One region of the Leifsonia xyli subsp. xyli str. CTCB07 genome, then DNA from elsewhere that is predicted to be linked to it. Evidence: predicted binding sites of a transcription regulator. Region 1 holds the regulator's gene; each other region holds the start of a gene.
What was found. Region 1 encodes HrcA, which represses chaperone genes, less so after heat shock. Its sites were predicted from a motif close to TTNGCACTCGNNNNNNNCGAGTGCNAA; they were not measured.
Positions count from the first base shown of each region.

Region 2: a site for HrcA is predicted at 5,893-5,919, ahead of groL (chaperonin GroEL). Genes of this name have one in related genera too.
Region 3: a site for HrcA is predicted at 6,564-6,590, ahead of LXX_RS03815 (Hsp20/alpha crystallin family protein). Genes of this name have one in related genera too.
Region 4: a site for HrcA is predicted at 5,649-5,675, ahead of groES (co-chaperone GroES). Genes of this name have one in related genera too.

Region 1 covers NC_006087.1:1,516,674-1,524,504, forward strand. Annotated here, with positions in the region: gene ybeY (rRNA maturation RNase YbeY) at 1-333, opposite strand, end outside; gene LXX_RS07255 (PhoH family protein) at 330-1,433, opposite strand; gene LXX_RS07260 (histidine triad nucleotide-binding protein) at 1,420-1,791, opposite strand; gene LXX_RS07265 (16S rRNA (uracil(1498)-N(3))-methyltransferase) at 1,815-2,540, opposite strand; gene dnaJ (molecular chaperone DnaJ) at 2,542-3,651, opposite strand; gene hrcA (heat-inducible transcriptional repressor HrcA) at 3,722-4,741, opposite strand; gene LXX_RS07280 (DUF4870 domain-containing protein) at 4,985-5,362, shown strand; gene hemW (radical SAM family heme chaperone HemW) at 5,375-6,616, opposite strand; gene LXX_RS07290 (DUF1990 family protein) at 6,616-7,263, opposite strand; gene lepA (translation elongation factor 4) at 7,379-7,831, opposite strand, start outside.
Region 2 covers NC_006087.1:1,866,672-1,874,502, reverse strand. Annotated here, with positions in the region: gene LXX_RS08900 (siderophore-interacting protein) at 127-870, shown strand; gene LXX_RS16850 (SIP domain-containing protein) at 864-971, shown strand; gene lepB (signal peptidase I) at 987-1,739, opposite strand; gene LXX_RS08890 (maltokinase N-terminal cap-like domain-containing protein) at 1,945-3,291, shown strand; gene LXX_RS08885 (nitroreductase family protein) at 3,288-3,839, opposite strand; gene msrB (peptide-methionine (R)-S-oxide reductase MsrB) at 3,836-4,255, opposite strand; gene LXX_RS08875 (DUF3263 domain-containing protein) at 4,429-4,728, shown strand; gene LXX_RS08870 (LytR C-terminal domain-containing protein) at 4,751-5,299, shown strand; gene LXX_RS08865 (cold-shock protein) at 5,456-5,689, shown strand; gene groL (chaperonin GroEL) at 5,963-7,582, shown strand.
Region 3 covers NC_006087.1:778,860-786,690, reverse strand. Annotated here, with positions in the region: gene LXX_RS03850 (GH25 family lysozyme) at 1-476, shown strand, start outside; gene LXX_RS14165 (hypothetical protein) at 1,120-1,515, shown strand; gene LXX_RS03840 (hypothetical protein) at 3,256-3,429, opposite strand; gene LXX_RS03835 (hypothetical protein) at 3,420-4,010, opposite strand; gene LXX_RS03825 (IS30-like element ISLxx5 family transposase) at 4,303-5,514, opposite strand; gene LXX_RS14160 (hypothetical protein) at 5,647-5,805, shown strand; gene LXX_RS03815 (Hsp20/alpha crystallin family protein) at 6,077-6,499, opposite strand; gene LXX_RS03805 (glycoside hydrolase family 28 protein) at 7,053-7,831, opposite strand, start outside.
Region 4 covers NC_006087.1:2,046,337-2,054,167, forward strand. Annotated here, with positions in the region: gene LXX_RS09755 (glycerol-3-phosphate dehydrogenase/oxidase) at 1-960, opposite strand, end outside; gene LXX_RS09760 (GuaB3 family IMP dehydrogenase-related protein) at 996-2,114, opposite strand; gene LXX_RS09765 (alpha/beta hydrolase) at 2,117-2,941, opposite strand; gene guaB (IMP dehydrogenase) at 3,004-4,506, opposite strand; gene groES (co-chaperone GroES) at 5,273-5,569, opposite strand; gene LXX_RS09780 (THUMP-like domain-containing protein) at 5,693-6,880, shown strand; gene LXX_RS09785 (DUF4190 domain-containing protein) at 6,899-7,357, opposite strand; gene tsaD (tRNA (adenosine(37)-N6)-threonylcarbamoyltransferase complex transferase subunit TsaD) at 7,487-7,831, opposite strand, start outside.

The sequences.
Region 1 (7,831 bases):
CAGCAGCTCATCCATCAGAGTGTGGCCCGTGGTCTCCGCCTGGACCTGCGCCACCTGCGGGCAGAGCACCACATCGCCCAGCAGACCCGCGGGCGATGGCTCGTCCTCTGTGCCGGGGCGCAGCTCGTCCATCGGGAAGCTGAGCACATCGGTCGGGCCGGGTTCGTCCATCCACTGCACATGCAACTGCTCCATCGCCGCCTCATCCACCAGCAGGATCGCCAGCTCGGCGTCCGGGTGGACGTGCATGATGTCGAAAGTGTACCCCGCGAGCCGCTGCAGCTTCGCCTCGTCCGCAGCGATCGCGGACTCGTTGTTGACTTCGATACTCATTTACTCGGACCCTGTCGTCGCTTGGTGAGGTGGTCGCGCGATGCCCCGGAGCGGCGCTCGGCGCGGGCCGCGAACTCGGCCGCCTGCTCGCGCTCGTGCTGCCGCTCCTGCTGTTTGGCGTCGTATTCGGTGTAGGCGTCCACGATCCGGCCGACGAGGCTGTGGCGCACGACGTCGTCGCTGGTCAACCGGGCGAAGTGGATGTCGTCGATCCCGTTCAGCACGCATGTCACCAGCCGCAGTCCGCTCGCCGCGTTCGGCAGGTCGATCTGGGTGATGTCGCCGGTGACGACCATCCGCGCGTTGAACCCGAGCCGTGTGAGGAACATCTTCATCTGCTCGGGCGTGGTGTTCTGCGCTTCGTCCAGAACGATGAACGAGTCGTTCAGCGTGCGGCCGCGCATATAGGCCAGCGGCGCCACCTCGATCGTGCCTGCGGCCAGCAGCTTCGGAACCAGCTCGGGGTCCATCATCTCGTTGAGGGCGTCGTAGAGTGGGCGCAGATAGGGGTCGATCTTGTCCGTGAGGGTCCCCGGCAAGTAGCCGAGCCGCTCGCCGGCTTCGACGGCCGGCCGCGTCAGAATGATGCGGGTCACCTCTTTGCGCTGAAGCGCCTGCACTGCCTTGGCCATCGCGAGATACGTCTTCCCGGTTCCGGCTGGGCCGATCCCGAACACGATCGTGTTGTGGTCGATGGCGTCCACGTACTCGCTCTGCCCGAGCGTCTTGGGGCGGATGCTCTTGCCGCGCGCGGTCAGAATGGCCTGGCCGAGCACGTCCGACGGGCTCAGATTCAGCCCGCTCTGGAGCATCTTGGCAGAGTTCGCGACGTCCGCTGGGCCGATGTCCTGGCCGTTGCGCACCAGGTGCAGCAGCTCCTCGACCAGACGCCGCGCCCCTTCGACCTGCGCCGGGTCGCCAGTTAGGCTGATCTCGTCGCCACGGACGTGAACGCTCACCAGCGGAAACTGCCGTTCCAGCGTGGTGAGCAGCCGATCCTGGGGCCCGAGCAGCCGGACCATCTGGACGCCGTCGACGCTCAGATGGGCCTCGGCCGCACCCTCGGGGCTCAGCGGCGGTGTCGGTTCACTCGTCGGCAAGGCTTCCTTCCTCGAGCCCGCCCGCTGGCGTGCTCAGAACATGAGCGTGGACGTGGAACACGGTCTGCCCCGCGTTCGCCCCGGTGTTGAAGATCAGGCGGAAGTCGCCGTCCGCGTGCTCAGCGGCGAGCGATCGGGCGGTGGCGACCAGTTCGGCGAGCAGCTCCGGGTCCCCCGCGGCGAGTTCGACCACATCGCGGTACTGGTCGGTCTTGGGGACGACCAGGAGATGCACGGGCGCCTGCGGGGCGATGTCCTTGAATGCGATCAGCCGCTCGCCGTCGTACACCACGTCCGCCGGGATCTCTCCCGCGATGATGCGGGTGAAGACCGACCGCTCATCCTGCCGCTCTGTCATAGCGTCCATCCTATTCACCAGCTTCACCAGCGCCGGGTGGCCGCGGAGAGCACGGCCAGGGCGGCCGGTCCCGCGGTGGACGTTCGAAGGATGGTGTCGCCAAGGCGGAGGAGCTCGGCCCCCGCGGCGCGGAAGACGTCGAGCTCGGCCGGGTCGATGCCGCCCTCGGGGCCCACCACGAGCGCGAGCGGTCGGGCGTCCGGGGTCACATCGGTGAGCCGTCCGCCAGCGGACGGTTCGAGCACCAGGACGCGGTGCGTCACAGCCAGAGCGGCGATCTGCCTCGTGGTCGACAGCTCGCCGACCTCCGGCGTCCAGGGGCGGAGGGACTGTTTGCCCGCCTCGCGGACGATCGTCGCCCAGCGCTCCCGGCCCTTGGCGATTTTCGTCCCCTCCCAGCGGGAGACCGACCGGGCGGCCGCCCACGGGATCACCGCATCCGCTCCGAGTTCGGTCGCCGCCTGGATCGCCCGTTCGTCGCGGTCGCCCTTCGCGAGCGCCTGCACCAGGGTGATCGCCGGTTCGCGCCTCTGGATGCGATCGAGCGCAGCGACGTCGATCGTCAGCTCGGAGCCCGTGGCGACGAGCACCTCGCCCGCGGCGACCAGCCCGCGGCCGTTGCCGATCAGGATGCGCTCACCCGGCCGCGTGCGGTTCACCGTGACCGCGTGCCTGGCCTCAGGCCCGGTGAGCGTCAGCCGATCGCCGATGGCGGCGTCGAGGTCCTCGCAGAGGTACAGGGAGGCCATGCTAGACGTTCAGGAACCGATCGCGCAGCTTCGCGAACAGACCCTGCTGGAAACGCGCCAGCGACGGTTCGCTGGCCTTGTGGCTCTCCGCGAACTTCTTGATCAGCTCCTTCTCCCTGTGGTCGAGTTTGGTCGGGGTGACCACTTGGATGCCGACGCGCAGGTCGCCGCGGCCGCTGCAACGCAGATGGGTGATGCCGCGGTCCTTCACACTGACGATGTCCGCGCTCTGGGTTCCCGGTTTGAGTTCCAGCCGGATATCGCCGTCGAGCGCCTTGATGGTCGCCGCGGCGCCGAGAATGGCGTCCGCCATCGACACTTCCAGCGTGCAGAGCAGATCGTCGCCGTCACGACTGAAGACGTCATGGTGCTTGACCTTGATCTCCAGATACAGATCGCCATTCGGGCCGCCCGCAGGACCGGCTTCACCCGAGCCCGGCATTTGAAGGCGCAGGCCCGTATCCACACCGGCGGGGATGTCCACCGGCACTGTGCGGCGGGCGCGCACCCGGCCCTGGCCCTGGCAGGTGACGCACGGTGTCGCGATGACGGTGCCGTACCCGCGGCAGGAACCGCACGGGCTCGACGTCATCACATTGCCAAGCAAGGATCGGACCGAGCGCTGGATGCTGCCGGTTCCGTGGCAGATGTCGCAGGGGACGGGCGCGGTCCCCGGCTGGCAGCAGGAGCCGTCGCAGGTCTCGCAGACGATGGCGGTGTCCACTTCGAGGTCGCGATGGGCGCCGAACACCACCTCGTCGAGGTCCACCTCCACCCGCAGCAGCGCGTCCTGACCTCTCTCGCGCCGGGACCTCGGCCCGCGGCTCGCCCCGCCTCCGCCGAAGAACGTCTCGAAGATGTCCCCGAATCCGGAGAAGTCGGCCCCGCCGCCTCCGCCGAATCCGCTTGCGCCGCCACGGTCGTACTGCTGCCGCTGCTGCGGGTCGCTCAGGACGTCGTAGGCGTGCGTCACAAGCTTGAAACGCTCCTGCGCCTCGGTGCTCGGGTTCACGTCCGGGTGCAGCTCACGCGCGAGGCGGCGATACGCTTTTTTGATCTCGTCGGGGGTGGCGTTGCGCTCAACGCCCAGGACTTCGTAGTGGTCGGCCACGTAAGGCTTTTCCTTCTTGTCGATGCTTGTCGCGTAGGTGTGCTTGTCGTCGGTTTTCGCCAGTCCCGGCTCAGTCGCCGAGAAGCCGGGAGAGGTAGCGGGCCACGGCGCGCACGGCAGCCATATTGCCCGAGTAGTCCATGCGGAGCGGGCCGATGAGTCCGACGCGGGCGATGTCCGCTCCCGCCGAACTGTAGCCGCTGGACATGACCGAAGCCTCGGTGAGCCCGAAGCCGTCGTTCTCCCGGCCGATGCTGACCGCGACGCTGTGCTGGTCGTGCGCCATCTCGTCGAAGAGACGCAGCAGGACGACCTGCTCTTCGATCGCCTCCAGCACCGGAGTGATGCTGGAGGGGAAGTCGTCGCCGGTGCGCACCAGGTTCGCCGCGCCCGCCATCATGAGCCGATCCTGCCGGTTCGCGGCGATCTGATCGAGCAGGGCGCTCGCGACCGGGGCCACAAGCGCGCGCGCCCGGTCTGCGAGCGCATCCGGAAGCTCGCTCAGCCGGACGGCCGCATCGGCGAGGGACAGCCCAGCCGCCGCACCGTTGATGGCGCCGCGGATCTCGGCGATGTCCGCTTCCGCCAGCTCGTCCGTCAGCTCGATCACGCGCTGTTCCACAGCGCCCGAGTCGGTGATCAGCACACTGAGCAGCCGGCGCGGCGCAAGCGAGACGAGTTCGATGTGCCGGATGCGCGAGCGCGACAGGGAGGGATACTGCACGATCGCGGTCTGATTGGTCAGCTGCGAGAGCAGACGGACGGTGCGCGAGAGAACATCGTCCAGGTCCACCGACTGCCCCAGTAAGATCTCGATCGCCGTGCGCTGGGCCGGTGAGAGCGGGCGCGCCTCCGCGAGATGGTCGACGAAGAGCCGGTAGCCCTTGTCGGTCGGGATGCGGCCGGACGAGGTGTGCGGAGCCGCGATCAGCTCCTCTTCTTCGAGCAAGGCCATGTCGTTGCGGATCGTTGCCGCTGACACCCCGAAGGAGTGGCGTTCGACAATGCTCTTCGAGCCGACGGGCTCACAGGAAGAGACGTAGTCCTGCACGATCGCACGCAGCACATCGAGGCTTCGTTCCGAGACCATGCTCCGCCTCCTCGATCGTCTCTTAGCACTCGCTGATCCTGAGTGCCAATCATATCTCCTCGGCGTGGGGACAGGTCCACGACCGCGCGAGAGAGCGATGAGGCACCACACAGCTTCCCGGTCGAGGTCCGCTCGGCCGAGTGGCCGATTTCTCGCTGCTGTTCTCAGATTCGCCCGCGCCCCCTATGATTAGCCCGTCACTCGTTCACCACCCGGTGGGCGTCTAGGTAGGAGGAGAGACCCATGTCCGCAACGCCCCCGCCGCCCCAGCAGCCGTACGGAGGCAGCTCGCAGCACTTGAGCCCAGCCGACGAGAAGCTCTGGGCGACGCTCGTCCATGTCGGCGGCATCCTGTTCAACTGGATCCCGGCGCTGGTCGGCTATCTCGTGCTGAAAGACCGCGGTCCCTTCGTGCGCGCACACACCACGACGGCTTTGAACTTCCAGATCACGCTCTTCATCGGCTATCTGCTGGGCTGGATCACCAGCTTCGTGGGTGTCGGGCTGATCGTCCTCTTCGCGGTCTGGGTGGTGAACATCGTGCTCAGCGTCATAGCGGCGATGAAGGCCAACCAGGGCGCCGACTACACGTATCCGATGGCCATCAAGTTCGTCAGCTGACCGTCGCTCGCTTCACTCCTCGGCGAGCAGCCGCCGGACCACGGCGTCAGCCAGCAGCCGCCCCCGCAGAGACAGCGTCACTGTCCCGGCGAGGGCGGCTTTCGCATCCACCAGACCATCGGCGATGAGTCCGGCCACGGCGCGACGGCCGGTCGGCTCCAGCTCGGCGCTTGCGATTCCCTCGCGAATGCGCATCCGGAGCAGCACGCGCTCGACACGCTGGGTCTCGGCGCCCAGGGTCTCCCGTCCTGCCGCGGGCGACTGCCCCGCGAGGACCCGCTGCGCATAGGCTGCGGGATGCTTCACGTTCCACCAGCGCACTCCGCCGCCGTCGCCGCCGATATGGCTGTGAGCGCCGGGGCCGATGCCCCACCAGTCGTGGCCAAGCCAGTAGGCGAGGTTGTGGCGGGAACGGTGGCCGTCGTCCTTCGCCCAGTTACTGACCTCGTACCAGTCGTAGCCCGCACCGGCCAGCCGGGTGTCGGCGCGTTCGTACATATCGGCCTGAAGATCGTCGTCAGGCTCCGGGAGCTGCCCCGCTGCGATCTGCCGGGCGAGCTTCGTGCCCGGTTCGACGATCAGCGAGTACGCAGAGAGGTGGTCGGGTACACAAGAGAGCGCGGTGTCGAGCGAGCGCTCCCAGTCGCCGAGCGTCTCCCCGGGTGTGCCGTAGATGAGATCGAGGCTGACCTGCAAACCTGCGTCCCGCGCCCACTGGACCACGAGGGGGATACGCTCTGGGTCGTGGGTGCGCTCCAGGGTCGCGAGGACGCGCGGGACGGCGGACTGCATCCCGAAGGAGACCCGAGTAAACCCGGCGGCGGCGAGCCGGAGCAGATCGGCCGCGTCCACCGAGTCCGGGTTCGCCTCGGTCGTGACTTCCGCTTGCGGTACGAAGCCCCATTGCTCGCGCACGGCGCCGAGCATCCTGCCAAGAGCCTCCGGCGGGAGCAGCGTGGGCGTGCCGCCGCCGAAGAAGACGGTCGAGACAGGCCGGGCCGGGAGGCCGCTGCGCCCGAGCGCCCGAGCGGCGAACCGCACCTCCGCCACAGCGTGATCCGCGTAGTCCGTCTGGGAGACACCGCGCACTTCGGTCGCGGTGTACGTGTTGAAGTCGCAGTAGCCGCAGCGCACACGGCAGAACGGCACATGCAGGTAGACGCCGAAGTCCCGGTCTGCCGAGCCGCCCCCGGCGTTGTCGGGGATCGCCCCATCGGCCGGCGCCGGCTCCCCGAGCGGAAGCGGACCCGGCATCAGCCAGCTCGAGCCGGGAGCAGCGACCGCAGATAGCGGGCGGTGAACCGCCGCTGCATCGCCCCGAGCAGCGGCGACGCGATCCAGAAGAGCGCGTTCGAGGGCCGCGAGAGCGCGCGCAACACGAACCAGACCGTTCCATCTTCGCGGAACTCCACCAGGAAGAGCTCTTCTCCGCTTTCCGGATGCCCCTTGAGCGTCCCGTATGCGAAACCGCGCCGATTGGGTTCGTCCACCACGGCGACCACCCGCACGGGAGCGGAGAAGTGGAATGGTCCCACCTGGACCCGCAGCACCGCCGACATGCCGTTGCGGATGAAGGGCGAGCCGCCGTCGGCGAAGACGTCCTGGCTCACCCGGGGCTCCCGCATCCCGCGGGGCGATCCGTCGGGGTTGTATTCGATTCCCTCGTACTGGATGCCGGTGCCCTCATCGACCTCGGTGATCTGGATGCCGCTCCCCCGTTGCACTCCCCACGTCATGAGCGCCTTCGCAGCGGACTCGAACCGCTCTTCACCGCTGCCGAGCCGGACTTGCCGCTCCAGCGGTTTGTAGCCCCGCGGCGGGTAGAACATCAGATCCGCGGCCTGGGTGGCGCCGACCGCGGCGTACGTGACGGGCTGATCGGAGAGAGGAGAACGCTGCATCGTGTCTGTCCTGCGTCAATCGGGCGCGGAGCGCGAACCTGCGGGGAGCGGCGGCATGGCCACGGTGTGGGCGAGGGCTGTCCGGCACAGCGCTCGATAAGACGCCGGCCAAAGCTCATTTCTTGCCTTTCTTCCCCACCTCTCCCGACAGTGCCGCGATGAACGCTTCCTGCGGCACCTCGACGCGACCGACCATCTTCATCCGCTTCTTGCCCTCTTTCTGCTTCTCGAGCAGCTTGCGCTTGCGGGTGATGTCGCCGCCGTAGCACTTCGCGAGAACGTCCTTCCGGATGGCGCGGATGTTCTCACGAGCGATGATCCGGGCGCCGATCGCTGCCTGGATCGGGACCTCGAATTGCTGCCGCGGGATCAACTCGCGCAGGCGGCCGGCCATCATCGTGCCGTAGGCGTACGCCTTCTCGCGGTGGACGATCGCGCTGAACGCATCCACTTGCTCGCCCTGGAGGAGGATGTCGACCTTAACGAGGTCGGCCTCCTGCTCACCGGCCGGCTCGTAGTCGAGCGAGGCGTACCCGGCGGTACTGCTCTTGAGGTTGTCGAAGAAGTC
Region 2 (7,831 bases), 350 kb from region 1:
TGACTCCCGTCCGGAAGGATCGCCGCGTGGCTCTGCTCGCTCCGCCCGTCACGGACCATCCGGCCTACCGTCCGTATCGCGACGTTGTGGCCGCGGTCCGCCGGCTCAGCCCGCACTTCTACTCGCGTGAGCCTTGCTTGCGACGACTTCGCCACATTCGGCGCCGAACGCCTCGACCAGCGCGTCAAGCTGCTCTTCCCGCTCGACGACGGCAGCTTCTGCGACCTGGGCTCCGGCGATTGGCACCAGCGGTGGCGCGCTCTGCCCGAGCACCGCCGCAACCCGTTCCGCACGTACACCGTCCGAGACATCGATCAGCGTACATGTCGCCTCGACATCGACTTCGTCGTGCATGCCGAGCTGGGCGAGGGCGCGAGCGGTCCCGCCTCGCGCTGGCTGGCCGCGGCCGGTCCCGGCTCCGAACTCGTCGTCATCGGCCCGGACGCCCGCAGCCCCCAGAGCGGTGTCGGCATCGACTGGCGGCCTCGGGACGCCGGAGACCTCCTGCTCGCGGGGGACGAGACCGCCGCCCCGGCCATCGCCTCCATCCTGGAGACACTGCCGGAGGGGCGCCGCGCACACGCGTTCATCGAAGTCCCGGCCGCCGCCGACGCCCTGGCGCTCGATCTGCCCCAGGGTGCCGCCGCGACCTGGCTGAGCCGGCAGGGCGGCGAGCACGGGTGCGAGCTGACACCCGCCGTGACCGCGTGGCTGGCCGGGCATCCCGAGGTCGTCGCCGCGGCCGCCGCCCCCCGCGGCCGCCGGCAGCGCCTGGCCGCTGTCGATGTGGACGCGAGATCCTCTGGGAGCATCCCGAGAACGGCGCCGGCGGTTTCTACGCCTGGATCGCGGGCGAGTCGGCCGTGGTGAAGACGCTGCGCCGGCTGCTCGTGCGCGGGTATGGGATCGACCGCGGCCGGGTGGCCTTCATGGGCTATTGGCGGCACGGTCGTGCCGAGCGCACCGAGTAGCGGCCTGCTCCCGGCTCACTTGTCTCGGTGCTCTCCCTTGTCTTGGCGCTCGGTGCCCCGGAACGTCTCCGGGTAGTTCGAGAGCCCGGTCCAATGGCTCACCGGCCAGCTGACCACGAAAGCCCGGCCCACGACATCCGAGAGCGGGACGAAACCCTTGCCCGGATCGTTCATGTGGTAGCGCGAGTCCGCCGAGTTGTAGCGGTTGTCGCCCATGACCCAGACCTCGCCTTTGGGCACGGTGACGTCGAACGGTTTCGCAGAGACCGCCAGCTGCCCGGCCGGCAGGAGCACGTACGGTTCCCTCAGCGGGACGCCGTTGACCGACATCTGTCCGAGCGCGTTGCAGCAGGTGATGTTGTCGAAGGGCAGGCCGATGATCCGTTTCACGAGATGCTGGTCGCTGTCGGACGCCCCCAGCCCGACGAAGTCGAGGATGCCCCCCACTCCCTGCTGGAGCAGGTTCTGCTGAGGCTGGGGCGCGGCCGCGGGGAGCCATCCCCCCGGGTCCTTGAACACGATCACATCCCCGCGTTGCAACCCGAACACACTCGGCTGCAACTCGTTGACGATGATGCGGTCGTTGATCTGGAGCGTGTTCTCCATGGAACCTGAGGGAATGTAGAAAGAACGCGCGACGAACGTCTTGATGAGGAAGGACACGAGGACCGCCACCACGAAGATGACGACGACATCCCGCAGGAGCGTTTTCCACCCGGATCTCCGCGCGGCGCGGCGTGGGTTCGGGTTTTCTGCCGTCTCGGTCACAATCGTTCACCGTAGCGTGCCGCGGCTGGGAGGCGCATCAAGACAGGCCGTATCCTCCCGGCATGGCCCGCGGGGGAGCCGGGGGCAGGACCCGCCCCCGCTCTGGTCTCTGTGCGTACGATGCGCCTGTGAACGGCGCGCAGACAGACCCGCAGCCGGTTCCGGGGCGTGGTCGCTGGAACGCCTGGAGGGGTACGGTGCAGGCATGACCGAACTCACGGAGCTCGTCGGCGTGTGGATGCGCCGCCAGCGCTGGTACTCCACCAAAAGCGTTGAGCCGAGGTTGCGTCTGCTGGCGTCGTTCGAGGTGCAGCCGGGCGTGGATGCCATCGCCGGTGTCCGTATCCTCACCCACCTCTTCTGCGACAATGCCCCGCGCGTCCCGCGCGTCTACCAGGTCCCGCTCGTCGCCCGCGCCCGCCGCGACGGCGATCCGGCCGCGTTCGTGGGTGAAACCGGGGGCTGTCACCTCTATGACGGCCCGGCTGAGGACGCTTACGTCGGGGCCCTCACCGCGCTCATGTCGGGCGCGGGCCGGGCCGGTGGCGGCGAAGCCTCCGCGCAGGGCCGCAGCATGGGCAGCGACGTGCGGGTCGTTTCCTCCCGCCTGCTGTCCGGAGAGCAGTCCAACACCTCCATCGTCGCCGAGCTCGCGGGCGGCGGACAGGCCCTCGTGAAGGTTTTCCGTGTCCTCCAGGCGGGCGAGAACCCCGACATCTCCACCCTCGCCGCCCTCACCCGCGAAGGCTCCGTGTACACACCCGCCCTGTTCGGCTGGCTGACCGGTTCGTGGCCCGCGCCGGACGGCGGACGGGCCTGCGGCGAGTTCGCTCTCGTTCAGGACTTCGTTCCCGGGGTGGAGGACGGCTGGGAGCTCGCCCTCCGCGCAGCCGAGCGCGGCGAGGACTTCGCCGGGCAGGCTTTCGCTCTCGGCGCCGACACGGCCGAGCTGCACCGTCTCCTCGCCGTCGCGTTCCCCACCCGCCCCGCCGATCGCCGGGATGTGGCTGAGGCTCTCGACGGCATGTTCCGCTGTCTCGCCGTCACCGCCGCCGCCGTCCCCGCCGTCGAGGAGCTGCGGCCCGGGATCGCCGCCGTCTATGAGGAGGCCGCGACCGCGGCGATCCCCACCCTCCAGCGCATCCACGGTGACCTGCACCTCGGCCAGGCGCTGCGCTCGCCGGAGCGCGGCTGGCAGTTCATCGACTTCGAGGGCGAACCCCTGCGGCCCCTCGCCGAGCGCGCCCGGCTGGACGCCACCCTGCGGGACATTGCGGGGATGCTCCGCAGCTTCGACTATGTGGCCGGGTCGCTGGCGCGCCGGGAACCGCCGATCGACGCCGCTGCGTGGGCGGTGCGCGCGCGGGAGGCGTACCTCGACGGCTATGCGTCGGTGGCGGGCGAAGAGTTTTCCGCCCACCGGCGACTGCTCGGCGCGTTCGAGCTGGACAAGGCGGTCTATGAGATCGCGTATGAGGCGCGGCACCGGCCGGCGTGGGCGCCCATCCCGCTGGAGGCGGTGGAGCGGCTGCTGGCGGCGCGTGTCCCCTAATCCAGAACGCTGAGGAAGCGTTCAGGGTCCACCGTCTTGCGGTGTCCCTCCTTGCTGCCTTCCGGTATGCCGCCCACGTAGAGCCAGCCGAGCAGCCGCTCATTTCGGGCCAGCCCGTGCATCCGGTGGACCGCTTTCGACCGGGCGTGCCGCCCGGTGCGCCAGATCACGCCCCAGCCGGCGTCATGGAGCAGCAGACTCAGCAGGTGGGCGACGCCTGAGGCCACGGCGTCCTGCTCCCAGCCGGGGACTTTCTCGCTCTTCGTCCGCACCGAGACGATCGCGAGCAGGAGCGGCGAGCGCAGCGGCTTAGCGGCGAGCTTGTCGCCCGCCCGTCCGCTCAGCTTCGCATCCTCGGCGAACGCCCGGCCGAGCCGCACGCGCGCCTCGCCACGCAGCTCGATGACCCGCCACGGGCGCAGCGCCGTGTGGTCCGCGACGCGCCCCGCTGCGGCGACGAGCGGCAGCAGCTCCTCGTGGGCCGGCGCATCCGGGGTCACGCGGGAGTGGGATCGGCGCGCCGCGACCCGCGAGACGAGGTCGCTCATTCGTCCTCTGGCTGGAAGTCCAGCGAGATCGAGTTCATGCAGTAGCGGTCGCCGGTCGGGGTTCTGAAGCCGTCCGGGAAGACGTGGCCGAGGTGGGAGCCGCAGTTCGCGCAGCGGACCTCGGTGCGCGTTATCCCGAGACGGGTGTCCTCGAGCAGTTCGACCGCTTCCGGGCGGACAGATTCGTAGAAGCTCGGCCAGCCGCAGCCGCTGTCGAACTTCGTGCCCGATCGGAAGAGCTCGGCCCCGCACGCGGCACAGGCGTACACCCCGGCGCGGCTCTCGTCGAGCAGTTCGCCGGTCCACGGCTGTTCGGTTCCAGCCTGGCGCAGCACGCCGTACTGTTCGGGTGTGAGCTCGCGGCGCCACTCCTCGTCGGACTTGGCGATCTGGTACTCGCCCTTGCCAGCGTCCATCGCAGCATCCTCTCGTCTCTCCTCACCCTAAACGGCGCGGCCGCACCCGCCTCTCCGTTTCGCCCGGCTCCGCTGTTTCGCCGCGCGCCACCGGCCAACACACAGGAGGCGACCCCTAGGATGTTTCGTGAGTGCGAGAAAGAGGAACCAGCGGGCGACGGCGAGGGGAGGCGGTGCGTGTGGCCGACGCAGCAGACGACCACCGGAACGGGCCGAAGCCGGAGGGGCTCACCGGCAGGGAAACCGACATCCTCGCGTTCGAGCGTCAATGGTCGCGGCACGCCGGCGCCAAAGAGCAGGCTATTCGCGAGGAGTTCGGCATCTCGGCGGCACGGTACTACCAGATTCTCGGAGCGCTGATCGACCGGCCCGAGGCGCTCCGTCACGATCCCATGCTTGTCAAGCGCCTGCTCCGGCTGCGGGAGACCCGCTCGGCCGTGCGGCAGGCCCGGACGCTCCCGCACCACGACTGAGACCACGAGGAACCAGCGCTAGATGGCACAGAAATATTCGACAGACCGGTTCGATGAGATCCCGGACGACCTGCAGCGCGTCGGCGCGCACCGCGCACCGCAGCCGAAGAGACGTCGCTGGATCGCGGTCGGCTGGGCGGCCCTCGCTACCCTCGCGCTCGTCGGCGCCGGTATCCTCTACCTCTCGGTCGTCAGCGGCTCCATCTCCTTCAGCGGTTCGTCCCGCTCCGCCAACGCCTCGCCGATCCTCAGCGCGACCCCCACACCGACGATCGTCCCGACGGTGGACCCGGCTCTGACTGTCAACATCCTCAATGGCACATCGATCTCGGGGCTGGCCGGCCGGGTGGATGAGAAGCTGGCCGCCGCCGGCTGGACGGTCGGGGCCGTTGCGAACGCCTCCCGCACCGATCTGAAGCAGACGATCGTGTACTATTCCGACCCGGCCAACCAGGCCTCGGCTCTCGGGGCCGCCCGGTCCTTGACGGGGGCGACTATCCAGGAGACGCAGGACTTCGCTCAGACCGGGGCGCAGCTCACGGTGGTCGTCGGCAGCGACTACACCGGCTGAACCCACCCCGCCGATTGTTTCCGGCAGGTTTAACTTCGGCGGATTCTGTAACGGATTCACAAAGATTCTCCCCATTGCCGGCATTGTCAAGCATTAGTATCGGGGTCAAACGTGCGGCGCTGGACCGCACGAGCGACACAGCAATGGGAGTGATGCATGGCGAACGGAACCGTGAAGTGGTTCAACGCTGAAAAAGGCTACGGATTCATCACTGTCGACAGTAACGTCGACGGTGGGGAGCAGAACGTCACCGTTCACCAGGACGTTTTCGTTCACTACTCTGCAATTGACATGAACGGCTACAAGGTCCTCGAAGAGGGCCAGCAGGTGGAGTTCGAGGTCGGCACGGGCAGCAAAGGACCGCAGGCCGAATCGGTTCGCCCTCTGTAGCGAGCAGCGATCGGCAAGACGAGAGAGCGCCGCCCTCCGGGGCGGCGCTCTTGCTTTCTGGGCCCGGCCCGCCAGGAACGGCAAGCTGACCCCGCGATCTCCTCCGTTTCCCGCGCTGCCCGGTCTTCCGCCCCGGAAATCCTCCTTTTGCGATGCGTGGCGGACTCGCCTTGCACTCCACCGCGACGAGTGCCAGAATCGCTTTAGCACTCCGCCTTACCGAGTGCTAACAAACCGAATCTTTCGCAGACGTCCGGGAGGGACGAGAAACACATGGCAAAGATCATTGCTTTTGACGAGGACGCGCGTCGCGGTCTCGAGCGCGGCCTCAACATCCTGGCTGACACGGTCAAGGTGACGTTGGGCCCGGGCGGGTGCAACGTCGTCCTCGAGAAGAAGTGGGGAGCGCCGACCATCACCAACGACGGCGTCTCCATCGCGAAGGAGATCGAACTCGACGACCCCTACGAGAAGATCGGCGCGGAGCTGGTCAAAGAGGTCGCGAAGAAGACCGACGATGTCGCCGGCGACGGAACCACCACCGCCACCGTGCTCGCTCAGGCGCTCGTCAAGGAGGGTCTGCGCAACGTCGCGGCCGGCGCCGACCCGATCTCGCTGAAGCGCGGTATCGAGAAGGCTGTCGAGGCCGTCACCGCCGAGCTGGTCGGCAACGCCAAGGAGGTCGAGAGCAAGGCGCAGATCGCGGCCACCGCCTCCATCTCCGCCGGGGACACCACCATCGGGGACATCATCGCCGAGGCGATCGACAAGGTCGGCAAGGAGGGCGTCGTCACCGTCGAGGAGTCGAACACCTTCGGCACCGAGCTGGAGCTGACCGAGGGCATGCGCTTCGACAAGGGCTTCCTGTCGCAGTACTTCGTCACCGACCAGGACCGCCAGGAGGCGGTGTTCGAGGATGCTTACATCCTCATCGCCAACCAGAAGATCTCCTCGATCAAAGACCTGCTCCCGATCGTGGACAAGGTGATCCAGGCCAACAAGCAGCTCCTCATCATCGCTGAGGACGTCGACGGCGAGGCGCTGGCGACCCTGATCGTCAACAAGATCCGCGGCATCTTCAAGTCCGTCGCCGTCAAGGCTCCGGGCTTCGGTGACCGCCGCAAGGCCATGCTGCAGGACATCGCGATCCTCACCGGTGGCCAGGTCATCTCCGAGGAGGTCGGCCTCAAGCTGGAGAACGTCACCCTCGACCTGCTCGGCAAGGCCCGCAAGGTCGTCATCACCAAGGACGAGACCACCATCGTCGAAGGTGCGGGCGACCCCGACCAGATCGCCGGCCGCGTGGCCCAGATCCGTGGCGAGATCGACAACTCCGACTCCGACTACGACCGCGAGAAGCTCCAGGAGCGTCTCGCCAAGCTCGCTGGTGGCGTCGCCGTCATCAAGGCGGGTGCGGCCACCGAGGTCGAGCTCAAGGAGCGCAAGCACCGCATCGAGGACGCCGTCCGCAACGCGAAGGCCGCTGTCGAAGAGGGCATCGTGGCCGGTGGGGGCGTCGCCCTCATTCAGGCCGGCAAGCTCGCCTTCGAGAAGCTGTCGCTCGAGGGTGACGAGGCCACCGGCGCCAACATCGTCAAGGTCGCCATCGAAGCCCCGATGAAGCAGATCGCGATCAACGCAGGCATGGAGCCGGGCGTCGTCGTGGCCCGTGTCCGCGAGCTCCCGCTCGGCCACGGTCTCAACGCGGCCACCGGCGAATACGTCGACATGCTCATCGCGGGCATCAACGACCCGGTGAAGGTCACCCGCTCGGCGCTGCAGAACGCCGCCTCCATCGCGGGCCTGTTCCTCACCACCGAGGCTGTCGTGGCCGACAAGCCGGAGAAGGCCGCCCCTGTCGCGGCCGAACCGGGTGCGGGCATGGACTTCTAAGTCCGGCGCAGCCGCAGACGACGGAAGGGCGTCTCCCCGCGGGGAGACGCCCTTCCGTCGTTCCGCGCCCGGGACCTCTTGTCCGGGAGTTCCTCCCGGGTTTCCCTCCCCGGTTTCCCTCGTCCCCGGATGCCCCGCGACGCGAGGGGACCCACGCGCGCCGGCGGTTCGTCCCGGCCGGGTCCGTGCGCTGGCGACCGGCTCTCTAGGTGTAGTTCCTTGGGAGGTTGTGAACGGCTGGGTTAGCGA
Region 3 (7,831 bases), 740 kb from region 1:
ACTTTATGAACACCATCCACAACTGGAAGCCCACTCAGCGTATCCTGCCGCCGATGATCGACCTGGAGCACCGTTGCAGCGACCTGAAGAAGCGTTGGGCGGTCAGGAAATGCGAGAAGATAACCCCGAAGGTCATGGTGCAGTGGATCCAAGACTTCGTCTCCACCGTGGAGAGGAGGACGGGTGGTGTGAAGCCGGTCATTTACACTACCTTGGCTTGGTGGATTGAGTACACCGGAAACACCACGAAATTCTCCTCCTACCCGTTGTTCATCGCCAACTGGAGGTGGGACGTGTCGACCGGTCCCGGCGCACTGCCCGGCGGGTGGACAGGGACCGGCTGGACGCTGTGGCAGCACGGGGACGACACGACCAGGTACACGTATCTGAAGGATCTCCTGCCCGGGGACCAGGACTTCTTCCACGGCAACATGCAGGCGCTAGAACGATTCTCCAATTTGCCGCCATTGACCTGAAAACCCTCGCCCTCACCGCCGCCGCGATCCTCACCTCCGGAGCCCTCGCCGCCGGTAACATCCTCACCAACGGCCTCCCCACCGCCTACCAAAACCCCACCACCCCCACACCGGCACCGACTACCGCGCCCGCCAACCTGGCACCCACCCCAGCGGAAACCCCACCCACAACCGGCTAACACCCAACATCGCCACCCTGCCCCGCCCATCTCTTCACAGAGGTTGGGCGGGGCGGGTTTTTGTCGTGCTTTTCGGTGGTGGTTGGGGGTGGAGGCCGACACGGAACGTGTTCGCGATCACCTTCGCCGGCCGTGGCCGACTCCCTGGTTTTGACTGAGACTTAGGGTCATCGTCCGTTTCCACCATTTTTTGGGGTAGGCCTCCCCGCAGGCCCGCTCATGGGGTTAGCCTCTTCCCCGCCCCCACACATGCAGGCCCCCTCATGAGGGGGCCTGCGTGGGGGGGATGCTCGCTCGTATGGTGCGAGGGGTAAATATTGAGGAGGTTTTAAATTTTGGGTGTTTTCTCACAGTCTCGGAGGGTTCGGGTTGTGGCGGGGGTGGCTGGTTTGGTTGTGGCGGGGGTGGTTGCCGGGTCTTCTGTTGTGCTGGTTTCGCGTGTGGACTCGGCCGTGGGGTCACCGATGCGTGATACCAAGACGGTGGTTGATTCTCGCACCCGCCCGGTTCCCCGGGTTGCGGAGGAGGGGCCGTTGGAAGATGATGGCGGTTTTTCGTTCACCGTGCCAGGCGAGCAGACGAATGAGGTTGTCGATGCGGGTGGTGTTTCCCGGCGACTGTTTCATGGCACCGGGGATGCTTTGGGTTCTACAAAGGTAGGGGGGACGGTTTTGAGTGTTTTTCCGACCGAGAATGCTTTGCAGGTTCTGATGCGGGTACCGTCACCAGGTGCGGTAAAGGAGTACCGGTTCCCGTTGGAGATGATGAAAGGTCTTCGCCCTGTTGTCCGCCGGGACGGTTCCGTTGGAAATCGTCATGCCATTATGGCACCGCGTGTGGGTGTGGCCTTGAAACACTAAGACCCCCGCTCGCCGCGGGGCCTTAGGATCGCAACGTTCCGGTAACCGGCCCGTCGTGACACTCACACTACCGAAGGAAACATGGAAAGTCTGCACAATAACCGACAACCGAGCGCGTTCATGACTAACGCATCTTCGCAGGATGAGAAAGTCGTCATCACGGCAGATCAGGTGCCAGACGCGACGCAACATCAGGCTCGAATCAACCAGTTCCAGGCCAGGGGGCGCACGCCCGGCTACAACCATCGGGATCTCTCAACGATACTGCCCAACTTCAGATGGGAGGACTCGCGGGCACACCGGGCGCTCCAAGCAGTCGACATGCTCACCTAATGCTCACCTACGTCTACCTCCGCAAGAGGTTCGTCCAGAACGCCCATCAGCGACCAACGCGGGAAGTGGCGAAGCTCAGCGACCTCGCACGCCCCTTCCTCCACTCGTATTACGTGTGGACACCTTAAAGCCTTGACCCCGTAAAGCACTGAAGGCCTCGCTCAGCGAGACCCCCAGGCGGATGACGTTCCCGCAAAAGGCCCACCATACGTGAAAAATACCACAATCCGCCCACAAGGCCGAGGATCAGCGGTCTAAATCGACTATGAGCACGGGGAACGCAGGCCGCTGCTGGCATTCGGACCGCCAGGAATGAGCAATCGCAAAGCACCGAAAGCCACCAAATCCCCACCCCTGGCACCACCACCCGGCCTACGGTGTGACATTCGACCACAACCAACCAGCCTGCATATCACACCCACCGAACCAACCAGCATGGCCGACTCGGCAACGCTGAGCCGGGGGCGTCAAGGCGTGTGTCGTTGGCGGCAGTATTGCAGGAATCCTGCGATTGCGAATCCGACTGCCATGACAGGGGAACCGATCCTGAACGCCCACGACGAAGGCGTAGTCCACGTCGAAATCGTGAAGATCACCCACAGGCCCGCAATCACCAGGGCTGCCACCCAACCACTCTTGCCGTTCATACAGATGCACACCCCCAAATGGTCAATACAACGCCTGCCAAAGCCCACCCTATCGGCCCTCCAGCCGAAGCAGAAGCCACGTTGAGACCTATCGACGCCGCACACTGAGAGATCGCATTAGCCTGCGCAGCGGTCGGCCTCGGAAGTCTCCCACTGATGAGATAGGGTCGTCCGTTCAAAACGACGCAACCGATAGACGGCGAACACGAATCCCATGGACTCGTCTACTTCCAGGGTACGAAGACCACATGACCGCACCCAGACTTGCTGGTCGGGCAGTACTTGCTTGTGGGAACTGTCACGCACTTCTTCGTTCCGCAGACCCTCATCGTCGGAACCGCCTGCGCGGGAACCGCCACAACGGAGTTCGCCCCCGCAAGTGCTACTACAGCCGCTGCCGCTACCAACCATTTCATGACTCTTGGATGACTGCTCAGCATTCTGAATGTCCTCTCGTTCATCGCCGAACTCGCGCGGACTGCTCCGCCACTGTGGCGAGGAAACTTTGCTCCAAAGCCCACGACCGCAACATTCACATTGTCTACCGGGCCACCAACCCCGCCAACCCCACACCCCCCTGCCCACACTTTGCCCACAAACACCCCGAGACCAACCGATCCCAACCAGCCCCAAACGAGGTGAACCGGCCCGTAAACCCGCGGAAGTAACGGCAACAAGCCACCATTCGGAGGGTCATGGTCCCCAAGCCTGTCACACCCGCGGGGGAGTCCGTCAGCTGGCAGGCTGTCAGCCACGGCTGTCACAGGACGATCCGGGCCGACCAGGCCCGGGCTCCCACGATGACGCTCCGGCCATCACCGAACACCGGCAGGAGGAAAACAGCGTGGCACAGGTACCAGCAGTGAAAACCCTGCGACGGAACGATCGCAGCGAGTCCGGCGCCGACGGCGACGAGCGTTCCCGTCAGAGCCACCACGGCGATCTGCCACCCCCGCATGACCCCTTGAGGAGCCAGCGAGAATCGGAAACAGCGAAGACGACAGCCCACTCTTCGCACGCCTGGTGTCCGTCGCAGCCCATAGGCATGGGCCGTTTCGTGAACGGTGAAGCTTCCCAGCAGGCCACCGAACCCGTAAAGAACACTGCCAGGTCTACGAAGCCGCTGCCGGCCGTGACCGCCAGGAGCAGACAGGAAACAGCCAAGCCCGCAATGGCGGCCAGAAACCATCTGCCACTTCGGACAAACCTCCCTACGACCAGCCGCAAAGTGAGATCCTCGATTCGGAGGGTCTCACCCGTCTCACTCACTCTGCGTCGCCATGAGGACCTTCTTGCGCTCCCGCTTAGCCGAGCCAGAGCCAGCATGACCGCGAACGCGAAAAGCGACAGCAGCGCGAATGCGACGATGAGCGGGACGGCGTTCTCCAAACCGACGCCCAGATCCAGGGCTCCTGTCGGTTTCTCCCTCGCCTCGAAGAAGAGGGCTCCGAAGAACCCGTACTGCCGAGGATCTCCCGGATGTGTCGTGAACATGACCCAGACCAGGCTCGCCACGGAAAAAACATGGTGATAACGAACCCCAAGGTGAGTGACGCTCCTGCCTTAGAAAGCCACGTCATTTTCGTTCCTCCGACCTCTCTCAATGCGATGAATCCCCACTACTCCGTACCCTGCCGCCACCATCGACAAAGTCACGATGAACGCTATGTTCACGAACGCCGGCAAAGCGAAGAGGTTGAGACCGATCGCGACCACTCCGACGATCACCAGCATCAGCACAACTCCGATGAACACAGAGAAGGGGTTGCCCTTCGAGCGGATTCCAGTGGTTGTTGCAACACGACGATTAGCTGGCGAGTAGTTTAGCGAGGCGTTCGGCTGGGGTTTCCCAGCCGAGCGTTTTGCGTGGGCGGGTGTTGAGCTCGTGGGCGACGTTCGTCAGGTCGGTTGCGGTGAATCGGGCGAGGTCTGTTCCCTTTCCCTTGGGGAAGTATTGGCGAAGGAGTCCGTTGGTGTTCTCGTTGCTGCCGCGTTGCCAGGGACTCGCGGGGTCGCAGAAGTAGACCGGGATGTCGGTGGCTATCGTGAACGACTTGTGAGCTGCCATTTCCGAGCCCTGGTCCCAGGTGATCGAGCGACGGAGTTCGCGTGGGAGTGTCTTGACGGCGCTGATCAGTCCGTCCCGGACGGATTCTGCGGTGCGATCGATGGGGAGATGGATCAGCATCACGAACCGGGTGGAGCGTTCCACGAGGGTGCCGATGGCGCTGTTGCGGTGTCCGCCGATGATGAGGTCGCCTTCCCAATGTCCGGGAACGGCGCGGTCCTCGATTTCGGCGGGACGGTCGGAGATCATTACCATCGGATCCGCGAAACGATGTCTGCGAGCGGCGCCAGAACGATGCGGTTTCCGCTTGGCCCGGCCGGTCCGCAGCACCATCGTGAGCTCGCGGCGGAGTTGTCCACGGCCCTGCACGTAGAAGGCTTGATAGATCGTCTCGTGCGCCACGCGCATCTCCGCATCGCCGGGGAACTCGCGGATCAGCGACCGGCTGATCTGCTCCGGCGACCAACGTAGCGTCAGCTTCCGTTGAACGTAACTGCGCAGCTGCGGATTGCGGACCAGCCTCGTGGCTTTCGGTCGCGGTCGGCGGCTGGCCGCTTTCCGATGCGCCACGTATGGATGGTAGCCGCCCTCTCCAGGAAGCTGATTCCGGCGAATCTCTCGACTGATCGTCGACACCGAGCGACCAAGCTTGGCCGCGACCCGACACAACGAAAGGCCGGCCCTGGTCAGGTCCCGGATCAGCTCACGCTCCTGCAGGGAGAGGAATCGTGGGTGGAGTGCGGCTTCGAGCGAACGCATCGACGCCCGCTGAACAGGATCAACAACGACAGGCACCCTGTCTTTGTAATCGACCACGCGACCATCTGGATAAATGCGTCGCCCGTTCGACTGTCCCAGAGGTATCCCGTGTTCGGGCTGATTCCGACTCGTCCCACCGCTTCGCGGCGCGAGAGCCCGCTGCTCCGCAGCTCCAGGTACTCGTCCTTGCATGGGTGCGCGCTCATGCCGCCGCCGGTGTAGCCGTGACTAGCCAGGCCCGCCTTGCGAACCCATTGCGCGCACGTCGCGGGGTTGAACCCTAGCTCCCTCGCCGCGATCGTCGTACTCCTGGACTCCTTGAAAATGACGAAGAAGGCTTCACGCTCCGCCTGGACGCTGTGGCAGCACTGGAACGATGTGAGCCCCTACGCGGGCCCAGGCGACCTCATGCCGGGGGACCAAGACTTCTTCCGCGGCACCAGGCTGGCGCTCAAGCGATTCTCCAATAACGTTCATTGGTGACCTTGACCTGTGGCGGAGGAGCTCGTGGAACCGGCATGGTAATGGCCTGCACCCCGGAAGGGTGCAGGCCATTACCATGATGCGTCTCCTGTGGAACTTTTTTACACCGCTTGTGCGGGTGGGCCTCCGTGGCGATTGAAAGGCCATCCGGAGAAGGACGGATGAGTGGGTTCCCTGGGCCCGAATCGGAGCGGGATTCGCGGCAGCCGTATCCTCGAGTGATCCGGCACCCGGCTGGTCTTGCGGTGAGGATCCGGGCTGATGATCGTGGTCATGCGCCGACCTCCTTCCGCCCTCGCGCCGAGCCGATCTGAATCTTCCGCGGCTTGGCACGCTCAGCCATCGGAACGATGACCGAGAGAACACCGTGCTCATAATTAGCCGTGATCTTCTCCACATCCACACCGTCACCGAGAGTGAACTGGCGCATATACGAACCATACGGTCGCTCATGCACAAGCCACTTGACGTTCTCACTCGACGGTGCGAGACGCTCCGCCCGAATCGTGAGCAACTGACCATCAACATCAAGGTCAACGGAATCAGGATCAATACCCGGAAGATCAGCACTGAGAACGTACTGATCACCTTCGCGGAAAAGGTCGACCGGCATCACCCGGGGCGACCGGGCCGTGTCGAACACGCTAGACGCGAAGCGGTCGAGCTGGCTCAAAACATCGAACGAATTTGACATGATCTATCTCCTTTCGCGATGCGAACGAAGGGTCACGCGGGGGCCGCCTGACCCGAACCCCATATTAGCACTCACCCATGGAGAGTGCTAAGCGGACAGTCAATCCCAGCCTGCGGCGATCAGGACGCCACCGGGTGAGATGCGCGACAGGTCGACGTCAACCGTGTGCTTCCTGCTCACAGCCCAGGAGCGCGAGCTGCTCGTGACCGGCTACGTCAGCCATACCCTTCCCCCATCGACGGCGTCGACCATGCCTACACGCCGGCACAGTACGCGGCCGAAGCATCCTTCCCGCACCTGAGACGAAACGCCACGACCGGTCAGTCCACACGAACTCAACTGTGCGGGGCGCACTGTACCTCGCGTTCGGGGATCTCGGCATAGCGATCATAATGGGGCTACCGAGGTTCTTTTGGTCCTTCAGCGACGCCACCAAGCGCACCACGGACGCCCTCGACCGCCTAACGCTTGGCAACCCTAAGAGCGCCGGTGAAGGGGAACGACGTGGTTGCGGACCCGAGCGGCATGACGAGGGCACAGCAGGCTGCGAGTGTCAGGGGGCGGGATAGGTCGGTAAGGTGCAGGTGGGCGCGTTCGGCTGCCCCGGAGTTATCGTCACGTCCACGCCGGGCCGGTTGACGGCAAGCGGCAAGCCCCCGAACGTCACTCCGGATGCCGAGATGGTCGCGAGTGCGACCGTCACGTGACGCGCGTCCACGACGGCGTTCGACATCGTCAGGGCGAGCGGATGCGCTTCGTCGAGTCCCTTGAGCATGCTCTCGGCGTTGGTCGGCGAGTTCGACGACCGGAACCCGTCGATCACGATGTCGGTGAACCACGGCACCGTCGAGCCCGTCCTGTTCGCGTAGTTCGGATCGAACTGGATCGGCGCCTTGACGGCGTCGACGCACACGTTCCGATACGTCACCTGCTGCACGAGGCCGCCCGCCTTGGGCGAGCTCTTGATCCGGATGCCCGCCGATGAGGCGCTGACGTTGCCGAACGCATCCGTGCCGCTGACCGTGACGTCCGACACGAACACGTCGCTGACCCCCGCCTCCGTCTCGCTGCCGATCGAGATCCCGTGGGTTCCGAAGAAATGGTCCCGGATGACGGAGATATGGGCGGAGGGAGCAGAAAGAGCCTTGATCGCGATGCCGTCGTCACCGTCCATGATCCACGAGTCGGCGATCGTCACGTCCTGCGCACCGGCGGGGTCGATGCCGTCGGTATTGCGGGCGGCCGCCGGCGTCTGGATGCGCACACCCCACACGGTCAGGCCGTCGCCGTTCTGATACGAGACGTGGAATCCCGGCGCGTCGACGAGGTCGA
Region 4 (7,831 bases), 530 kb from region 1:
GAGGTTCCAGTCGGTGTCGGTGGTGCCGATGAGCCAGTGCCGGCCCCACGGGATCACGAACAGCACGCTCTTCTCGGTGCGCAGCAGCAGACCTATCTTCGATTGGAAGCGGTCGCGCGGAACGACGAGGTGGACGCCCTTCGAGGCGCGCACCTTGAACTGGCCGCGCTCCCCCACCATCGCCTGGGTATCGTCCGTCCAGACGCCGGTCGCGTTCACGACCTGCTTGGCGCGGATCTCGAACCGTTCGTCCGTCTCCAGATCGCGCGCCCACACGCCGACGACGCGCTCGCCGACCTTGACGAAGCCCTCGACTCGGAGGCGGGTGGCGACCTGGGCGCCGTAGTGCGCCGCGGTGCGGGCGAGGGTGGCCACGTAGCGGGCGTCGTCCACCTGCGCGTCGTAGTAGGTGATGCCGCCCACCAGGGCGTTCGGCGCAAGGCTCGGGATGGCCTTCAGCACCTGGCGCCGGCTGAGGTGGCGGTGGTGCGGGACTCCCGGCGGGCGGAGACCGGTGTAGGAGAAGATGTCGTACAGCATCATCCCGGCGCCGATGTAGAGGCGCTCCCACACCCGCTTGTGCAGCGGGTACAGGAACCGCACCGGCTTCACGAGGTGCGGCGCGATCCGCTGCAGCAGCAGACCACGCTCGATGAGCGCCTCGCGCACGAGACCGAAGTCCAGCTGTTCCAGGTACCGGATGCCGCCGTGGACGAGCTTGGACGACCGGCTGGAGGTGCCCGAAGCGAAGTCACGCGCCTCCACCAGCCCCACACTCAGACCGCGGGTGACGGCGTCCACCGCGCTGCCGGCACCGACGATGCCGCCGCCGACCACCAGGATGTCGAGTTCGGATTCCTTCAGCGCCGCGATCGCGGCAGCCCGTTCGGCCGGGCCGAGTCGTGATGGAGCGGATGCCGCCGAGGACTGCGCTGAGTTGGACAGGGCTGTTGTCGCCATCGTGCTCTCCCTCCCCGGCCGCCAGGGGCCGGAACCTAGTGCGATTGGTACGGCGCGACGACCACTTCGACGCGCTGGAACTCCTTCAGATCCGAGTATCCCGTCGTCGCCATGCTGCGGCGCAATGCTCCCACGATATTCGCAGTCCCCTCGGCCACCGGTGAGGGACCGTAGAGGATCTCCTCGAGCGGGGCGACCTGCCCGACCTGGACGCGGGTGCCGCGCGGCAGATCCGGGTGGTGCGCCTCGGCGCCCCAGTGCCAGCCGCCGCCGGGCGCATCGGTGGCACGGGCGAGCGTCGAGCCGAGCATCACGGCGTCGGCCCCGCAGGCGATCGCCTTGACGATGTCACCCGAGCTGCCGAGGCCGCCGTCTGCGATGACATGCACATAGCGGCCGCCCGACTCGTCCATGTAGTCGCGGCGGGCGCCGGCGACATCGGCGACGGCGGTGGCCATCGGCGCGTGGATGCCAAGGGTCGAGCGGGTCGTGGAGGCCGCGCCGCCGCCGACGCCGACGAGCACGCCGGCCGCTCCGGTGCGCATCAGGTGCAGCGCCGCCGTGTAGGTGGCCGCGCCGCCGACGATGACCGGCACATCCAGTTCGTAGATGAACTTCTTGAGGTTCAGCGGCTCGGCATTCTTCGAGACGTGCTCGGCCGAGACGGTGGTGCCGCGGATCACGAACAGGTCGACACCAGCCTCGACGACCGTCTGATACAGCTCCTGCGTGCGCTGCGGCGAGAGAGCGCCCGCGACAGTGACGCCGCCCGCGCGGATCTCCGCCAGGCGCTTCGTCACAAGCTCGGGCTGGATGGGCGCGGAGTAGATCTCCTGCATCCGGCGGGTGGCCTCCCCCACGGGCAGCTCGCGGATCTCGGCGAGCAGCGTCTCCGGGTCCTCGTAGCGGGTCCAGAGGCCCTCGAGATCCAGCACGCCCAGACCGCCGAGCCGGCCCATCGCGACCGCCGTCGCCGGGGAGACCACCGAGTCCATCGGGGCGGCGAGGAACGGCACGGAGAACTGGTAGGCGTCGATCGTCCAGGAGACCGAGACATCCTCCGGGTCGCGGGTGCGACGGCTCGGCACCACGGCGACGTCGTCGAAGGCGTAAACGCGGCGTGCGCGCTTGGCGCGCCCGATATCGATCTCCATACTCACACGTTCAGTCTAGACACCCGAGGTGCGGAACTCGCGGCGGCGGGCGAGGCCGTCGTTCCCGGCGAGAGGGGATCGCGAGGCGGCGAGAGGATCGTCCCCAGCGCCGCCGTGAGTGCGTCGCGTGCCTCCGCGTCGCCGATCGTCGCGGCGCAGTCACCGGGCTGGGCACCGTAGTCGCCGAACTGCGCGTGGTCCATCCCGGGGATCTCCACGAAGGCCGCGTCCGGCGGGAGCAGATGCGCGGCGGCAGCGATCTTCCCCGGCGTGCTGAGGCAGTCATTCGCGCCGCCGAGGGAGAGGACGCGCAGGGAGGTCGCCGAGACATCGTTCGCGCAGTAGCTGCCGAAGAGGACGAGTCCCTCCACCCCGGGCGTGTCCGCGAGCTGGCAGACGCGCACCCCGCCGAGCGAGTGCCCGCCGACATACCAGCGGCTCACCCCCGGAGCCGCCGACGTGAAAGCGGAGAGGGGGCGCTGGTCGAAGAGGGCGAGGTTCAGCGCCGGTTTGGCGATGACCACCGTGACGCCCGCCTCCGCTACGACGCCGGAAAGCTTGAAGAGGTACGCATACGGATCGACACGGGCGCCGGGGATGAACACGAGTCCGGTTCCCGATGGCGCACCGGCCGGGCTGAGGACGACCGAGCCGCCGGCGTCCCGGACGCTCACCGCCGGGTCGCGCCACACCTCCAGCGCCGCCTGGCGCGTGCCTATCATCGGGATGAACACCCAGGCGAGGAAGCCGACGACGATGAGCGCGACGACGGTCGCCAGGGCGATGAGGACGTGTGTCAGGCACTTCAGGGGATACGATGTCCGCATCCCACCAGCGTAGAGGCCGCCGCTCCCGGGACGGGAACGGCGACCTCTGGACGCACGCGGTGTCAGCGCCGGTAGTTCGGGGCCTCCACGACCATCTGAATGTCGTGCGGGTGCGACTCTTTCAGCCCGGCCGCGGTGATGCGGACGAACCGGCCGCGCTCCTTGAGCTCCGGGATGCTGCGCGCGCCGACGTAGAACATCGACTGCCGCAGGCCGCCGACCAGCTGGTAGGCGACCGCGCCGAGCGGACCGCGGAACGGGACCTGCCCCTCGATGCCCTCGGCGATCAGCTGCTCGTCGCCCGGTACGTCCGCCTGGAAGTAGCGATCGCGCGAGTACGAGGTCTTCTTGCCGCGCGTCTGCAACGCACCGAGAGACCCCATCCCGCGGTAGTTCTTGAACTGCTTGCCGCCAACGAAGACCAGATCGCCCGGGGACTCGGAGGTTCCCGCCAGCAGGGAGCCGAGCATCACACTGTCCGCGCCGGCCACGAGGGCCTTCGCGATGTCCCCCGAGTACTGGAGCCCGCCGTCTGCGATGACCGGGACACCGGCCTCTCGTGCCGCCCTCGACGCCTCATAGACCGCTGTCACCTGCGGGACGCCGACCCCCGCAACCACGCGGGTGGTGCAGATGGAGCCGGGGCCGACGCCGACCTTGATCGCATCCGCCCCCGCGTCCACGAGGGCTTGCGCCCCCGAACGGGTCGCCACATTGCCGCCGATGACATCGACGTGCGCGGCTCGCGGCTCGCTCTTGAGCCGGCGGACCATGTCGAGCACCCCGGCGGAGTCGCCATTCGCCGTGTCCACCACGATCACGTCCACATCGGCGTCGACGAGGGTCATAGCGCGTTCCCACGCATCGCCGAAGAAGCCGATCGCAGCGCCGATGCGCAGGCGGCCATCGTCGTCCTTGGTGGCGTTGGGGTACTTCTCGCTCTTGTCGAAGTCTTTGACGGTGATGAGGCCGCGGAGCTTGCCGTCGGCGTCCACAAGCGGGAGCTTCTCGATCTTGCGCTCGGCGAAGATAGCGACCGCAGCGTCCGGGTCGATGCCCACCGGCGCGGTGATCAGCGGCTGGCGGGTCATCACCTCGCGCACCAGAGCGGTCGCGCGTTCGGACGGCGACACGAACCGCATGTCGCGATTGGTGACGATGCCCACGAGCGTGCCATCGCCCTCCACGACGGGGAGGCCGGAGACGCGGAACTGGCCGCAGAGCTGGTCGACCTCCTCGACCGTCGCCTCGGGGGTGATAGTCACAGGGTTGGTGATCATGCCCGACTCGGAGCGTTTAACCTTGTCGACCTGGGTCGCCTGATCGTCGATCGAGAGATTGCGGTGGATGATGCCGATGCCGCCGTGACGCGCCATCGCCACGCCCATCCGCGCCTCGGTCACCGTGTCCATCGCGCTGGACAGCAGGGGGGAGGCCATGCGGACCCGCCTGGTCAAGAACGTCGACGTGTCCGCCTCGCTCGGGATGACGTCGGTGTGCCCGGGAAGGAGCATGACATCGTCGTAGGTCAAACCGATGAAGCCGAACGGATCCGCCTGATCCATTTCACCCCTATTCCGTGCTGCGCGAGAGTGGATGTCTCATCGTAACGTCAGAAGCTGGGCGAAGATTCCGGGTCGCAGTCCCAGCTCACCCGATCGTCGCGCTGCCCAGCGCGGCCTGCCGGCGGCTCTAGCTTACAGCGACGAAGAGCATCGGCGAGAATGCGATGACGTGACGCTGGCGGGGATCGATGTCACGGTTCCGGTGGATGCGGTGGACGGGATCACGGTGGTGGGTGCGGCCGGAACGGTATCGCTTGGTCTGCCTTTCGCGGAACGCGCTGAGGACGCTGTCGCCGCCCTCGGGCTGGGCGGCTGTCAGTATCTGAGCGCTGAGGAATTCGACAAATACAGCCCTAGCCAGCTTGATCTTCTAACGCTCACGAAGGCTGAGAGGAGTCCTGACTCCAGGCGATGTCGTTCCATCCCTCTACATTCACCGGTATGGGCCCGGCAGCATCAATGGCACTTGTCACTTCAGTGGACTTCACTCTGAAGTACTCTGCTATGTCTTTCGTTGTCGAAGCAGATCATGCCCAATTCGGCTAGCAAGAAAAGCGCCAGGGACCAATGCGCTGCTGATATGAGAAGTCCGACACCAACTGCGCTCACCCGTTGACAATGTCGGTCGAAGCCCCAAGCCAGTTGTCGGCTTCATGACGAATGTTCAGAGAGATCGTCCGCGTCAACAAGCAAATAGGCATTGTCCCGGGGACGGCGAAGGCCCGGATACGCGGAGCATCCGGGCCTTCGCGACGAGAGACGAACGTCAGCGCACGACGACCGCGAGAACGTCGCGAGCCGAGAGGACGAGGTAGTCCTGGCCACCGAACTTGACCTCGGTTCCGCCGTACTTGGAGTATATCACCTTGTCGCCGACAGCGACATCGAGCGGAACGCGGTTGCCGTTGTCGTCGATGCGGCCGGGGCCCACAGCCTCGACCACGCCTTCCTGTGGCTTCTCCTTGGCGGTGTCGGGGATGACCAGACCGGAGGCAGTGGTCTGCTCAGCCTCGACCTGCTTGATGACGATGCGATCTTCGAGCGGCTTGATGGAGACCGACACGGTTGACCTCTTTCTTGTACATAAGGCTTGGGTTAGCAACCTCATGATGAGAGTGCTAACGACGAGTCTAGAGGGTGGGTTAGCAGTCACGCAACGTAAGTGCCAAACGGTAGCGTAAGGGCTATGGACCGGTCCGAACTCGTCGAGCTGCTGAGCGCCGAAGGGCTGCGGCTGCTTGATGCCCTCCCACCCGCCCGGTCCGAGGAGAACGTGCTACGGACGGTCACCGCCCTCCGCAGAGCCGGCCACTCCCCCGGGCTCGTCGCGGCCGTGCTGACGCAGGGGAAGCTGCGCCGGAAGGCCGCGGCCAAATTCGGCGAGTTCGCAGACAGGATGCTGTTCACCGAAGCCGGGCTGGAGCAGGCGACCCGTCTGCCGGTCGCGGCTCAGCACGCCGGACGGTTCCGCGCGGCGGGCCTCGACACGGTGGCAGACCTCGGCTGCGGGATTGGCGGCGACGCTCTCGCGATCGCGGGCTTGGAGATCGAGGTCACGGCGGTCGAGGCCGACGAGGTGACCGCCGCCATCGCCGCTTTCAACTTAGCTCCCTTCCCGTCCGCAACCGTTCAGCACGGCCGCGCCGAAGACGCCGACCTGCGCGGCGCCGGCGCGGTCTACCTCGACCCCGCCCGGCGGACGGCCGGGCACACGCAGACCGAACGACTGACAGACCCCGGCGACTACACGCCGTCGCTGGGGTTCGCGTACGAACTGGCGACCGTGCGCCCGGTCGGGCTGAAACTCGGACCGGGGTTCGATCGCGACCGCATCCCCTCGGCGGCAGAGGCGCAGTGGGTGTCCGCCGACGGCCAGGCGGTCGAGCTGGGACTGTGGTTCGGCGCGCTGGCCCGCCCCGGCATCCGGCGAGCGGCGCTCGTGCTGCGCGGCGGTAAGACACACGAACTGACCGCGGCGGCCGATAGCGAGGACGCCGAGACGGGCGACCTGAGCGAGTACCTCTACGAACCGGACGGCGCGGTCATCCGAGCCCGACTCATCGGGGACGTGGCGCGGAACCTGGGCGGCCGGATGCTCGCCGAGGGCATCGCCTACATCACCGGCGACGCGCGGCACGAGACCCCGTTCGCCGCCGGGTTCCGCATCCGGGAGCAGCTGCCCTACGCGGAACGCGACCTCAAACGCGCGCTCCGGAAGCGGGAGATCGGGACCCTCGAAATCAAGAAGCGCGGCGTGGACGTGGACCCCGCCGCGCTCCGGAAGCGGCTCGGACTCGCGGGCGAACGCTCGGCGACCCTGGTCCTCACCAGGATCGCCGGGCGACACACAGCGCTGCTGGCCGAGCGGCTCTGAACACCCGCTGGCCGGGGCTCAGTACGTGCTGTAGCTGGCCGATATGCTCGCGAAGAAGAGGGCGAGGGTGATCCAGAAGATGATCGCGATAAACACCGAAACGAAGCCCAGGATGATGCCCGTCAGCCAGAAGCCGCGAGCCTGGGGCTCCTTGCTGCGGCCGAGGAAACCGAGCACGATCCCGGCGACCCCGAACAGGGCTCCGACGCCCCAGGCGAACGTGAGCACGATGCCGCCGATGCCGCCGACGAGCGACAGGATGCTGAGGATCGGCGATTTGGCGGCGGGCGCGCCGTAGGGCTGCGCGTAGCCGGGGGCGGGCTGGCCGTACGGCTGCTGCGGGTAGCCCGGAGCCGGCGGCGAGACCGGCGCGCCGGCCGGGGGGACCGGCGGGGCCGGCGGAGCCGCGGCGGGCGGGACGGCCCCCTCGGTCACGCCGGGCTCGGTCGGTCCGGCGGGTGCGTTCGGGTCGGTCATGGTTGCCCATCTCCTTGCGTCTAACGTCTAGCTGAGAAAATGCTGTACACATCAATGCTCGCAGTGCAGCACCGGTGTGTCAACGGACCGCCCGGCGCGTCTGGGTCAACGCGCATCTGGGCCAGCGTCTCAAACCACGTGGACATCGGTGACCGGCAGCGTCGAGTCGGCCCCGAAACCAAGCCCGCTCGGCTCATGCCCGGCCATGATGAGCTGCGCGCCGAGGGCGGCGATCATCGCGCCGTTGTCGGTGCAGAGCGAGAGCGCGGGGATGCGCAGCTCCACCCCCGCTGCCGCGGCCCGCTCCGCCGCGAGCTGCCGCACACGCGCGTTGGCCACGACGCCGCCGCCGAGCAGCAGGCGGGGGACGCCATGGTCGAGGCACGCGGCGATGGCCTTCGTGAGCAGCACATCCGCCACCGCCTCGCGGAAAGACGCGGCGACGTCGGCGACAGGGACCTCCTCTCCGGCGTC